Regions from separate parts of the Janthinobacterium sp. 75 genome, predicted to be linked through region 3. Evidence: predicted binding sites of a transcription regulator. Region 3 holds the regulator's gene; each other region holds the start of a gene.

What was found. The regulator LexA, encoded in region 3, represses DNA repair genes until DNA is damaged. The targets are predictions, from matches to a motif close to ACTGTATNNNNATACAGT.
Region 1: recA (recombinase RecA) is a predicted target of LexA. The motif match lies at 1,424-1,441, and genes of this name have one in related genera.
Region 2: C8C89_RS07725 (DNA topoisomerase IV subunit B) is a predicted target of LexA. The motif match lies at 1,395-1,412, and genes of this name have one in related genera.

What each region holds. Positions count from the first base shown of each region.
Region 1 covers NZ_SORD01000001.1:1,513,826-1,517,102, reverse strand. Annotated here, with positions in the region: gene recX (recombination regulator RecX) at 1-26, opposite strand, end outside; gene recA (recombinase RecA) at 230-1,333, opposite strand; gene C8C89_RS06935 (response regulator transcription factor) at 1,583-2,317, shown strand; gene C8C89_RS06930 (sensor histidine kinase) at 2,314-3,277, shown strand, end outside.
Region 2 covers NZ_SORD01000001.1:1,693,082-1,696,358, forward strand. Annotated here, with positions in the region: gene C8C89_RS07725 (DNA topoisomerase IV subunit B) at 1-1,315, opposite strand, end outside; gene kdpF (K(+)-transporting ATPase subunit F) at 1,779-1,868, shown strand; gene kdpA (potassium-transporting ATPase subunit KdpA) at 1,868-3,277, shown strand, end outside.
Region 3 covers NZ_SORD01000001.1:2,492,640-2,495,916, forward strand. Annotated here, with positions in the region: gene C8C89_RS11330 (cystathionine gamma-synthase family protein) at 1-788, shown strand, start outside; gene lexA (transcriptional repressor LexA) at 878-1,525, opposite strand; gene rpsF (30S ribosomal protein S6) at 1,801-2,190, shown strand; gene priB (primosomal replication protein N) at 2,211-2,519, shown strand; gene rpsR (30S ribosomal protein S18) at 2,535-2,825, shown strand; gene rplI (50S ribosomal protein L9) at 2,853-3,277, shown strand, end outside.

The sequences.
Region 1 (3,277 bases), 980 kb from region 3:
TTCAGGCTTAGTTGTACTGCAGCCATACACCCACCTTGTCTTTCATTCCACGATCACAGCACCCAAACACAATCGCCGCCCGGCGCAACAGCGCGGGACGGCGATCAGGGTCCTACCTTGCGGCAAGCCATGCATAGGTCGGATTAGGCCCCTTGGGCCGTAATCCGACAACATTGTTGACGTCTGTGGTGTTGTCGGATTACGCGCGGCTTTGCCGCGCTAATCCGACCTACTCTGCCTTGGCTTCCGCAGCCTTGGCAGCCTTGTCGGCGGCTTTATCCGCTTTTTCCGGCTTTTCAGCAGCCAGCGGTGGCAGTTCGCGCACGCCCAGCGAGGCGCGGACCTTGTTTTCGATTTCGCGGGCCAGCGCCGGACGCTCTTGCAGGAAGGCACGGGCGTTGTCCTTGCCCTGGCCGATGCGTTCGCCGTTGTAGCTGTACCACGAACCGGATTTTTCCACGATCTTGGCATCCGAGCCCAGGTCCAGGATTTCGCCTTCGCGCGAGGTGCCGGCGCCGTACAGGATGTCGAAGTGCGCTTCCTTGAACGGTGGCGCGATCTTGTTCTTGACGACCTTGACCTTGGTTTCGTTGCCGATCACTTCGTCGCCCGACTTGATCGAGCCGGTGCGGCGGATATCGAGGCGCACGGAGGCGTAGAATTTCAGCGCGTTGCCGCCAGTGGTCGTTTCCGGACTGCCGAACATCACGCCGATCTTCATGCGGATCTGGTTGATGAAAATGACCAGGGTATTCGTGCGGTTGATGGAACCGGTCAATTTACGCAGGGCTTGCGACATCAAGCGCGCTTGCAAGCCTGGCAGGGAATCGCCCATGTCGCCTTCGATCTCGGCGCGTGGCGTCAGTGCTGCCACGGAGTCGATGACGACCAGGTCGACGCTACCCGAACGCACGAGGGCGTCGCAGATTTCCAGAGCCTGCTCGCCCGTGTCCGGTTGCGAGATCAGCAATTCATGCAAGTTCACGCCCAGCTTTTGCGCGTAACCGACGTCGAGCGCGTGCTCGGCATCGATAAAGGCGCAAGTGCCACCCAGTTTTTGCATTTCAGCAATGGTTTGCAGGGTCAGCGTGGTTTTACCTGACGATTCCGGACCGTAGATTTCCACCACGCGGCCGCGCGGCAAGCCGCCAACGCCCAGCGCGATATCGAGGCCGAGCGAACCTGTCGACACGACTTGCACTTCTTCGATCACCGCGCTGGCATCCATGCGCATGACCGAACCTTTGCCAAACTGCTTCTCGATCTGCGCCAGTGCGGCGGCGAGCGCCTTGGCTTTTTCCGATGCGGGTACTACAGCTTTTTTATCGTCCATATGTTCTTTCAGCCGTTCTACAGTTGCAGATTCACGTGAATCCTGCAGCCTGCGATAGCGCCAGTGGGTTAAATTCTTTATACAGACAGTACTGTATAAAAAAACAGTGATCAATGCAAGCGGAACGTGGATTTGTTTTGAAACAGATCAATACAACCCTGGTTTTTCACAAAAACTATCCACCTTGCGGAAAATGAAACACAATACAGACTTCAGATGTCCTGATGTTGCAAGCATAGGAAGTTCACCATGCGTATTTTACTTGCCGAAGATGACAGCGTGCTGGCCGATGGCCTGACCCGCTCGCTGCGCCAGTCCGGTTATGCGATCGACTACGTCAAGACCGGCCAGGAGGCCGATACGGCCCTGTCCACCCAGGAATTCGACCTGCTGATCCTCGACCTGGGCCTGCCGAAGATGTCTGGCCTGGAAGTGCTGCGCCGGCTGCGCGCGCGCGCCTCGCTGCTGCCGGTGCTGATCCTGACGGCCGCCGATTCCATCGAACAACGCGTCAATGGCCTCGACCTGGGTGCCGATGATTATATGGCCAAGCCGTTCGCGCTGTCGGAACTGGAGGCAAGAGTGCGCGCCCTGACGCGCCGCGGCGCTGGCGGCGGCGCCACCGTCATCAAGCACGGCCCGCTCAGCTACGACCAGGTGGGGCGCAGCGCCTACATCAACGACCAGATGCTCGACCTGTCGGCGCGCGAACTGGGCTTGCTGGAAATCCTGCTGGGTCGCACCGGCCGCCTCGTCTCGAAAGAGCAACTGGTCGACCACCTGTGCGAATGGGGCGAAGAGGTATCGAACAACGCCATCGAAGTGTATGTGCACCGCCTGCGCAAGAAGATCGAGGTGGGCGGCGTGCGCATCGCCACCGTGCGCGGTCTCGGCTATTGCCTGGAAAAATACTCGGAAGCGGCGCGCCTGAACGCCGAAGCGAGCGAGTCGGCAGGCCCGGCCAGCGGCCCCGCCAGCAAGTGAAGCCGCGCGAGGCGCCTGCGGACGAGGCGGACGACGACGACTGGTTCGAGCCGCCCACCACGGAGCAGGATGACACCATCGAACATTCGCTGTTCGGCGAAATCCTCGACTGGATGCTGGCGCCCTTGCTGCTGCTGTGGCCGATGAGCATCGCCATCACCTATCTGGTGGCCAAGGGCATCGCCAATCAACCGTTCGACCACGCGCTGGAAGACAGCGTGACGGTGCTGACGCAGCAGGTCAAGCAAGCCGACGGCGCGATGCTGCGCCGCGTGCCGGACAAGAACGGCAACAGCAAGGGCCGCGACTTCCTGCGCGGCGACGATGTCGACACCCTGTATTACCTGGTGGTGGGCGGGCACGGCGAATACCTCGACGGCGACCGCGACTTGCCGCCGCCGCAGGATCCCGATAAATACCGCAGCGGCATGGTGCTGTTTCGCAACGACACCATCCATGGCACGCCCGTGCGCGTGGCGTTCAGCTATCTCGACATGCCGTACAGCACCGACGACGAACCGCGCCGCATGCTGGTACAAGTGGCCGAGACGCTGGAAAAGCGGGCCCAACTGGCCAATGAAATCATCAAGGGCGTGATCTTGCCGCAGTTCATCATCCTGCCCGTGATCCTGGCCCTGGTCTGGTTTGCCCTGGCGCGCGGCCTGTCGCCGCTGGCGCAATTGCAGGAACGCATACGCGCCCGGCCGCCCGACGATCTCTCCCCCATCGAATCGGGCCAGGTGCCCGAGGAAATCACGCCGCTGGTCGGTTCGCTCAACGAGATGCTGGCGCGGCTATCTCTGTCGATCGACATGCAGAAACGCTTCATCGCCGATGCCGCGCACCAGATGAAAACGCCGCTGGCCGGCATGCGCATGCAATCCGAGCTGGCCCTGCGCCAGACCGACCACGATGAAATTCACCGCTCGCTGCTGCAACTGGCGAAAAGCTCGGAAGCGG
Region 2 (3,277 bases), 800 kb from region 3:
CGAGGAACAGTTCATTGCGCGTGATGTCCGACGATTCGCAGTCCGTCAGCTTGCCCGGCAGGACGGCGACGCCCGAGGATTTTTTCTTTTCTACTTTTTGCAGTGAACGCTGGCGCGACTGCGCCTGCTTGATCACGAGATCGGCCAGCTTCTTGCCGTAGTCGACGTGCTGGTTCAGCCACAGTTCCAGCGGCGGCTTGGTGAAGGTCGAGACCAGGCGCACGGCGTCGCGCGAATTCAGGCGTTCCTTGATCTGTCCCTGAAATTGCGGGTCCAGCACTTTCGCCGACAGCACGAAGGAAGCGCGCGCAAACACGTCTTCCGGCAGCAGTTTCACGCCTTTCGGCAGCAGCGAGTGCATCTCGACGAAATTTTTCACGGCGCCGAACAGGCCGTCGCGCAAGCCCGATTCGTGCGTGCCGCCATTCGAGGTGGGAATCAGGTTGACATACGATTCGCGCACGATGGCGCCTTCTTCCGTCCACGCCACCACCCAGGCCGCGCCTTCGCCTTCGGCAAAGCCTTCCGAGTCCGGGCCCGCGTACTGCGCGCCTTCGAACAGGGGAATCAGGGTTTCGCCATTCGACACCTGCGCCAGCGATTCGGTCAGGTAGCCGCGCAAGCCTTCCGCGTACAGCCAGGTCTGCGTGTCGCCGGTTTTCGCGTTGGTCAGGGTGACGGTCACGCCCGGCAGCAGCACGGCTTTCGAGCGCAGCAAGCGCTGCAGCTCGGTTTGCGAGATGTTGGGCGAATCAAAATACTTCGCATCGGGCCAGGCCGTCACGCGCGTGCCCGACTTCTTGCCGTCGCGCGGAGCGGGGCGGGAACTCAAGGGTTCGATCACGTCGCCATTTGCGAACACCATGTGGTGCAAGCCGTTGCCGTCGCTTTCCTTGCGCCAGACGGTGATTTCCAGGCGCGTCGACAGCGCATTGGTGACGGACACGCCAACGCCGTGCAAGCCGCCCGAAAACGCGTAGGCGCCGCCCGAACCCTTGTCGAACTTGCCGCCCGCGTGCAGCCTTGTAAACACGATTTCCACCGTCGGCACGCCTTCTTCCGGGTGCAGTCCGACGGGAATACCGCGGCCATTGTCTTCTACGGTGATGCTGCCATCCGTGTTTTGCGTGACGGCGATATGCGTGCAGTGACCGCCCAGCGCCTCGTCGGAGGCATTGTCGATCACTTCCTGAATGATGTGCAGCGGATTTTCAGTGCGGGTGTACATCCCCGGGCGCTGCTTGACGGGTTCCAGTCCCTTCAGGACACGGATGGATGATTCGCTGTAGTCGGATGCTGGTTTTTTAGTGGCCATACGTGTTCAAGCTAAGTAAAGACAGTGGTTGGAACGCCAGGCCAGGGCACTGCAGGGCGCAGTGACAACGGCGGCGATAACTGTATGAATATACAGTATATCCCGTCCAGCGTCACTGGGAGAGGGCAGTGCGGCAGGCATGGCGTCCTTGTGCGGACGCTCGCGCATTCTATCTTGTCCAGCGAGCAATAGCGCTACTCCAGGGCAACAACAGTGCGCTGCGCGCGCGGTTTTGCGCCCATTGTGGACGATTTTATTCCCTAAAGCCCCCGTTTTTACATCTTGTTTACAGCTGACTCTCCAGTCTTTACGAATTTTTTAGACCCTTTTGGCTAATCTGCTCACTATCAAAACAAACCTGAATGAGGGTGGGAATGGATATCGTGTATCTCGGCTTGATTGCCGTTTTTTTCGTCGTGGTGGTCGGCTTTGCCGTCGCTTGCGACAAATTAGGGAGCGTCAAATGAACGCGTTTTATGTGCTGGGCGCCGTCGTGTCGGCTGGCCTGCTCGTGTACCTGCTGGTGGCACTGTTGAAGGCGGAGGAACTGTGATGACGACGCAATCGATACTGTTATTGGTGGCCTTCCTGGTTGTACTGCTGGCCGCCGGCTATCCGCTGGGCCTCTACATGGCCAAGGTGGCCGGCGATGGCCCCGTGCGTGGCCTGGGCTGGCTGCAAAAGCTGGAAAACCTGCTGTACCGCTGGTCCGGCCTGCCTGCCGATAAGGCCATGGGCTGGAAAAGCTATGCCATCGCCCTGATCGTCTTCAATACCGTGGGCGCCGTCTTCGTCTACGGCCTGCAGCGCCTGCAGGGCTTCTTGCCACTTAATCCACAGGGCCTGGGTGCCGTCAGCCCCGACTCCTCGTTCAATACCACCGTCAGCTTCGTCGCCAATACCAACTGGCAGGGCTACGGCGGCGAACAGACCATGAGCTACCTGACCCAGATGCTGGGCATGGCATGCCAGAACTTCTTTTCGGCGGCCACCGGTATCGCCGTGATCTTCGCGCTGGTGCGCGGTTTCGCCTCGCGCTCGGGTAAATCGATCGGCAACTTCTGGGTCGACCTGGTGCGCTCCACCCTGTACATCCTGCTGCCGCTGTCGCTGGCCTTGTCCGTCGTCTTCATGGGCGAAGGCATGATCCAGAACTTTTCCGCCTACAAGGAAGTGACGCTGCTCGACCAGGTGGCGTATGAAACGCCGAAAATGACGGCCGATGGTCAGCCCGTGGTGGATGCCGCCGGTAAGCCCGTAATGGAAGCACAAGTGGCGACCACGCAGACGATCGCCATGGGCCCCGTCGCGTCGCAGGAATCGATCAAGCTGCTGGGCACGAATGGCGGCGGCTTCTTCAATGCCAATTCCTCGCATCCGTATGAAAATCCGACCGTGCTGTCGAACTTCCTGCAGATGCTGGCCATCTTCATCATTCCCGCCGGCCTGTGCTTCACGTTCGGCAGCATGGTGGGCGACCTGCGCCAGGGCTGGGCCGTGCTGGCCGCCATGACCCTGATCTTTGTCGTCATGACAGCCGGCGTGATGAGCGCCGAGCAGCAAGCCAATCCCGCTTTGCAGGTCTTGGGCGTGGACCAGCAGGCCAGCAGCCTGCAATCGGGCGGCAATATGGAAGGCAAGGAGACGCGCTTCGGCATCAGCTCCTCGACTCTGTTCGCGGCGGTGACGACGGCGGCATCGTGCGGCGCAGTCAATTCCATGCACGACTCCTACATGCCCCTGGGCGGCATGGTGCCGCTGCTGCTGATGCAATTCGGCGAAGTGATTTTCGGCGGCGTGGGCACGGGCCTGTACGGCATGCTGATGTTCGCCATCCTGGCCGTCTTCATCGCCGGTCTGATGATAGGCCGCACGCCTGAATACCTGGGCAAGAAAATCCAGGCCTATGAAATGAAGATGGTGTCGCTGGCCATCCTGGTCACGCCAGCCCTGGTATTGACG
Region 3 (3,277 bases):
TTTTCGTGGAAACCATCGCCAATCCGCGCACGCAGATCGCCGACCTGGCGAAGATCGGCGCGCTGTGCAAGGAGCGTGGCATCTTGTACATCGTCGATAATACGATGACCACGCCCTACCTGTTCCGCCCGAAAGCGGTGGGCGCGGGCCTGGTGGTCAATGCGCTGACGAAATCGATTGGCGGCCACGGCAATGCCCTGGGCGGCAGCTTGACGGACACGGGCGTATTCGACTGGACGCAGTACCCGAACATTTTCGATAATTATAAAAAGGCGGCGCCGGCGCAGTGGGGCATCGCGCAAATCCGCGCCAAGGCCTTGCGCGATTTCGGTGCCTCGCTGGGTCCGGAGGCGGCGCACCATATCGCCGTCGGCGCGGAAACCATGGCCTTGCGCATGGACCGTACCTGCTCGAACGCCCTGGCGCTGGCCACCATGTTGCAAGCGGACCCGCGCGTGGCGGCAGTGCATTACCCAGGCTTGTCCTCGCACCCGCAGCACGCGCTGGCGACGGACTTGTTCCGCAGCTATGGTTCGCTGTTCAGCTTTGAATTAAAAGATGGCATCGATTGCTTCGATTTCCTGAATCGCCTGAATCTGGCGATTCCGGCTAGCAACCTGGGTGACACGCGCACCCTGGTCATTCCCGTCGCCCACACGATCTTCTATGAGATGGGAGCCGAGCGCCGCGCTAGCATGGGCATCGCCGAATCGCTGATCCGCGTATCCGTCGGGATCGAGGATGAGGCCGATCTGCTGGAAGACTTCCGTGGTGCGCTGGAGGGCTGAGAGCGGTGTCGGTGATTAGGCCATGTGCCAGTTTTGAGGCAAACTGAAAACTGGGGTCAGACCCGGCAGGTCTGACCCCGGCACGCAACTTAATGCCAGCTGCGCATCAGACCTACGGCCAGGCCTTCCAAGGCGAACTCATCTTCCGGCGATACGGTAATCACCTTGAAATCGGGGTTTTCCGGCAGCAGTTCGATGACGGAGCCCGTTTTCTTGTAGCGCTTGACGGTGACTTCGTCGCCGATGCGGGCCACGACGATCTGGCCGTTCTTGGCACTGTCGACCTTTTTGACGGCCAGTAAATCGCCATCCATGATGCCGGCGTCGCGCATGGACCAGCCGCGCACCTTCAGCAGGAAATCAGGCTTGGCCGAGAACAGGGCGGGGTCGACGTTGTAGCTCGCTTCCAGGTTTTCCTGCGCCAGGATGGGCGAACCGGCGGCTACTCGGCCGATCAGGGGCAGCGACATCAGCAGGGCTGCCGGCACTTTCGATGCCAGCGCATCGGCGGCCGCGCTCGCCGCCGCACCGATCAGGCGGATGCCGCGCGAGGTGCCGGGCGAAATCTCGATCGCGCCCTTGCGGGCCAGGGCCTGCAAATGTTCTTCGGCCGCATTGGCCGATTTGAAACCCAGTTCATTGGCGATTTCGGCACGGGTTGGGGGAAAGCCCGTGTTTTCAATCGCATCCTTGATCAGGTTCAGGATTTGTTCTTGTCGTGCTGTCAGCTTGATCATGAGCGGTGGGTGCATACTAAAATGCTGTCTATATGAACAGTCTGTATTTTTGTACAGTATCGTCCACTATGCAAGGGGATTTCCGTCTTTTCGGCGAATTTGGCAAGAAATACTTGTCCACAGGCGGAAAGCACGGTGGCGCACGGGCTTTTCGGGCGCTTGTGGAAGGAATGATTGAAACGTTTGCAAAAGGCGGTTATAATCTTCGGCTGACCTTCCCACACCCGTCTTGACGCCGGGGTGGGCGATTATCAATCCGACCTGAAGGAGTTTGCATGCGTCATTATGAAATAGTCTTTATCGTCCATCCGGACCAAAGCGAGCAAGTGCCCGCGATGATCGAACGCTACAAAGCCAGCGTAACCACCCGCGGCGGTTCGGTTCACCGCGTGGAAGATTGGGGCCGCCGTCAAATGGCTTACTCGATCCAAAAGCTGCCTAAAGCACACTACATCTGCCTGAACATCGAATGCGACAACGAGACCCTGGTCGAGTTGGAAACAGCATTCAAATTCAATGATGCCGTGTTGCGTCACCTGACCGTTAAAATGAAGAAAGCTGAAACAGCTCCTTCGCCGATGATGAAATCGGTACAACGCGAAGACGCGGCCAAAAGCCACCGCACCGAAGCACCAGCAGCCGCTCCAGCCGCAGCAGCAGCTTAATTCTTGACCAGGATCGTGCGCTGAACCAGCTACAAGTAACCGCCATCATTGCCGAGCGCGAAATATTGCGCTACACCCCGGCAGGGTTGCCGATTGTGAATGCAGTATTGCAGCACAGTTCGCAGCAGATGGAAGCAGGAATTGCCCGTTTGACCGAGTTTGATGTTGCCGCGCTAGCCGCTGGTGAAATATCAGGCCGGTTCAGCCAGGCAAGCTTGGGCGGGGTCTATCAGTTCACGGGTTTCCTGGCCAGGAAGAGCCGCAACAGCAAGAGTTTGGTGTTTCACATCATTGATTTTAGTGCAGTCACCCCGACTAGCGCATTTTAGATACAGGAGCCTGACATGGCATTCGGTAAAAAGTTCGACAAAAATAAGCTCAAGCTTAAAGAAAAACGCAAACAGCAAAACCCGTTGTTCAAACGCAAGAAGTTCTGCCGCTTCACCGCAGCTCACGTTGAGCAAGTCGACTACAAAGACGTCGACACGCTGAAAGACTTCGTCCAAGAAAACGGCAAGATCATGCCAGCACGCCTGACCGGTACCAAAGCGCACTACCAGCGCCAAGTTGACACCGCAATCAAGCGCGCTCGCTTCCTCGCGCTGCTGCCATACACCGATCTGCACCACGCTTAATCGGTCAGATATTCCTGGAGAAGAACTATGCAAATCATTCTGTTAGAAAAAGTTGTTAACGTCGGTAACCTCGGCGAAGTCGTCAAAGTCAAAGACGGTTACGCACGTAACTTCCTGATCCCGCAACGCCTGGCACGTCGTGCCACGGCAACCGCTGTGGCTGAATTCGAAGTCAAGCGCGCCGAACTGGAAAAAGCTGCTGCCGCCAAACTGGCCGCATCGCAAGCCCAGGGCGAAAAACTGAGCGGCCTGACCGTTCAAGTTGCTCAAAAAGCTGGTGTTGATGGCCGTCTGTTCGGTTCCGTCACCAACTTCGACATCGCTGAAGCGCTGACCAAGCAAGGTTTTGCTGTTGAAAAAGCACAAATCCGCATGCCTACCGGCCCGCTGAAGATCGTTGGCGAGCACAACGTTTCGGTTGCTCTGCACACCGACGTGGTCGTGGAAGTTGT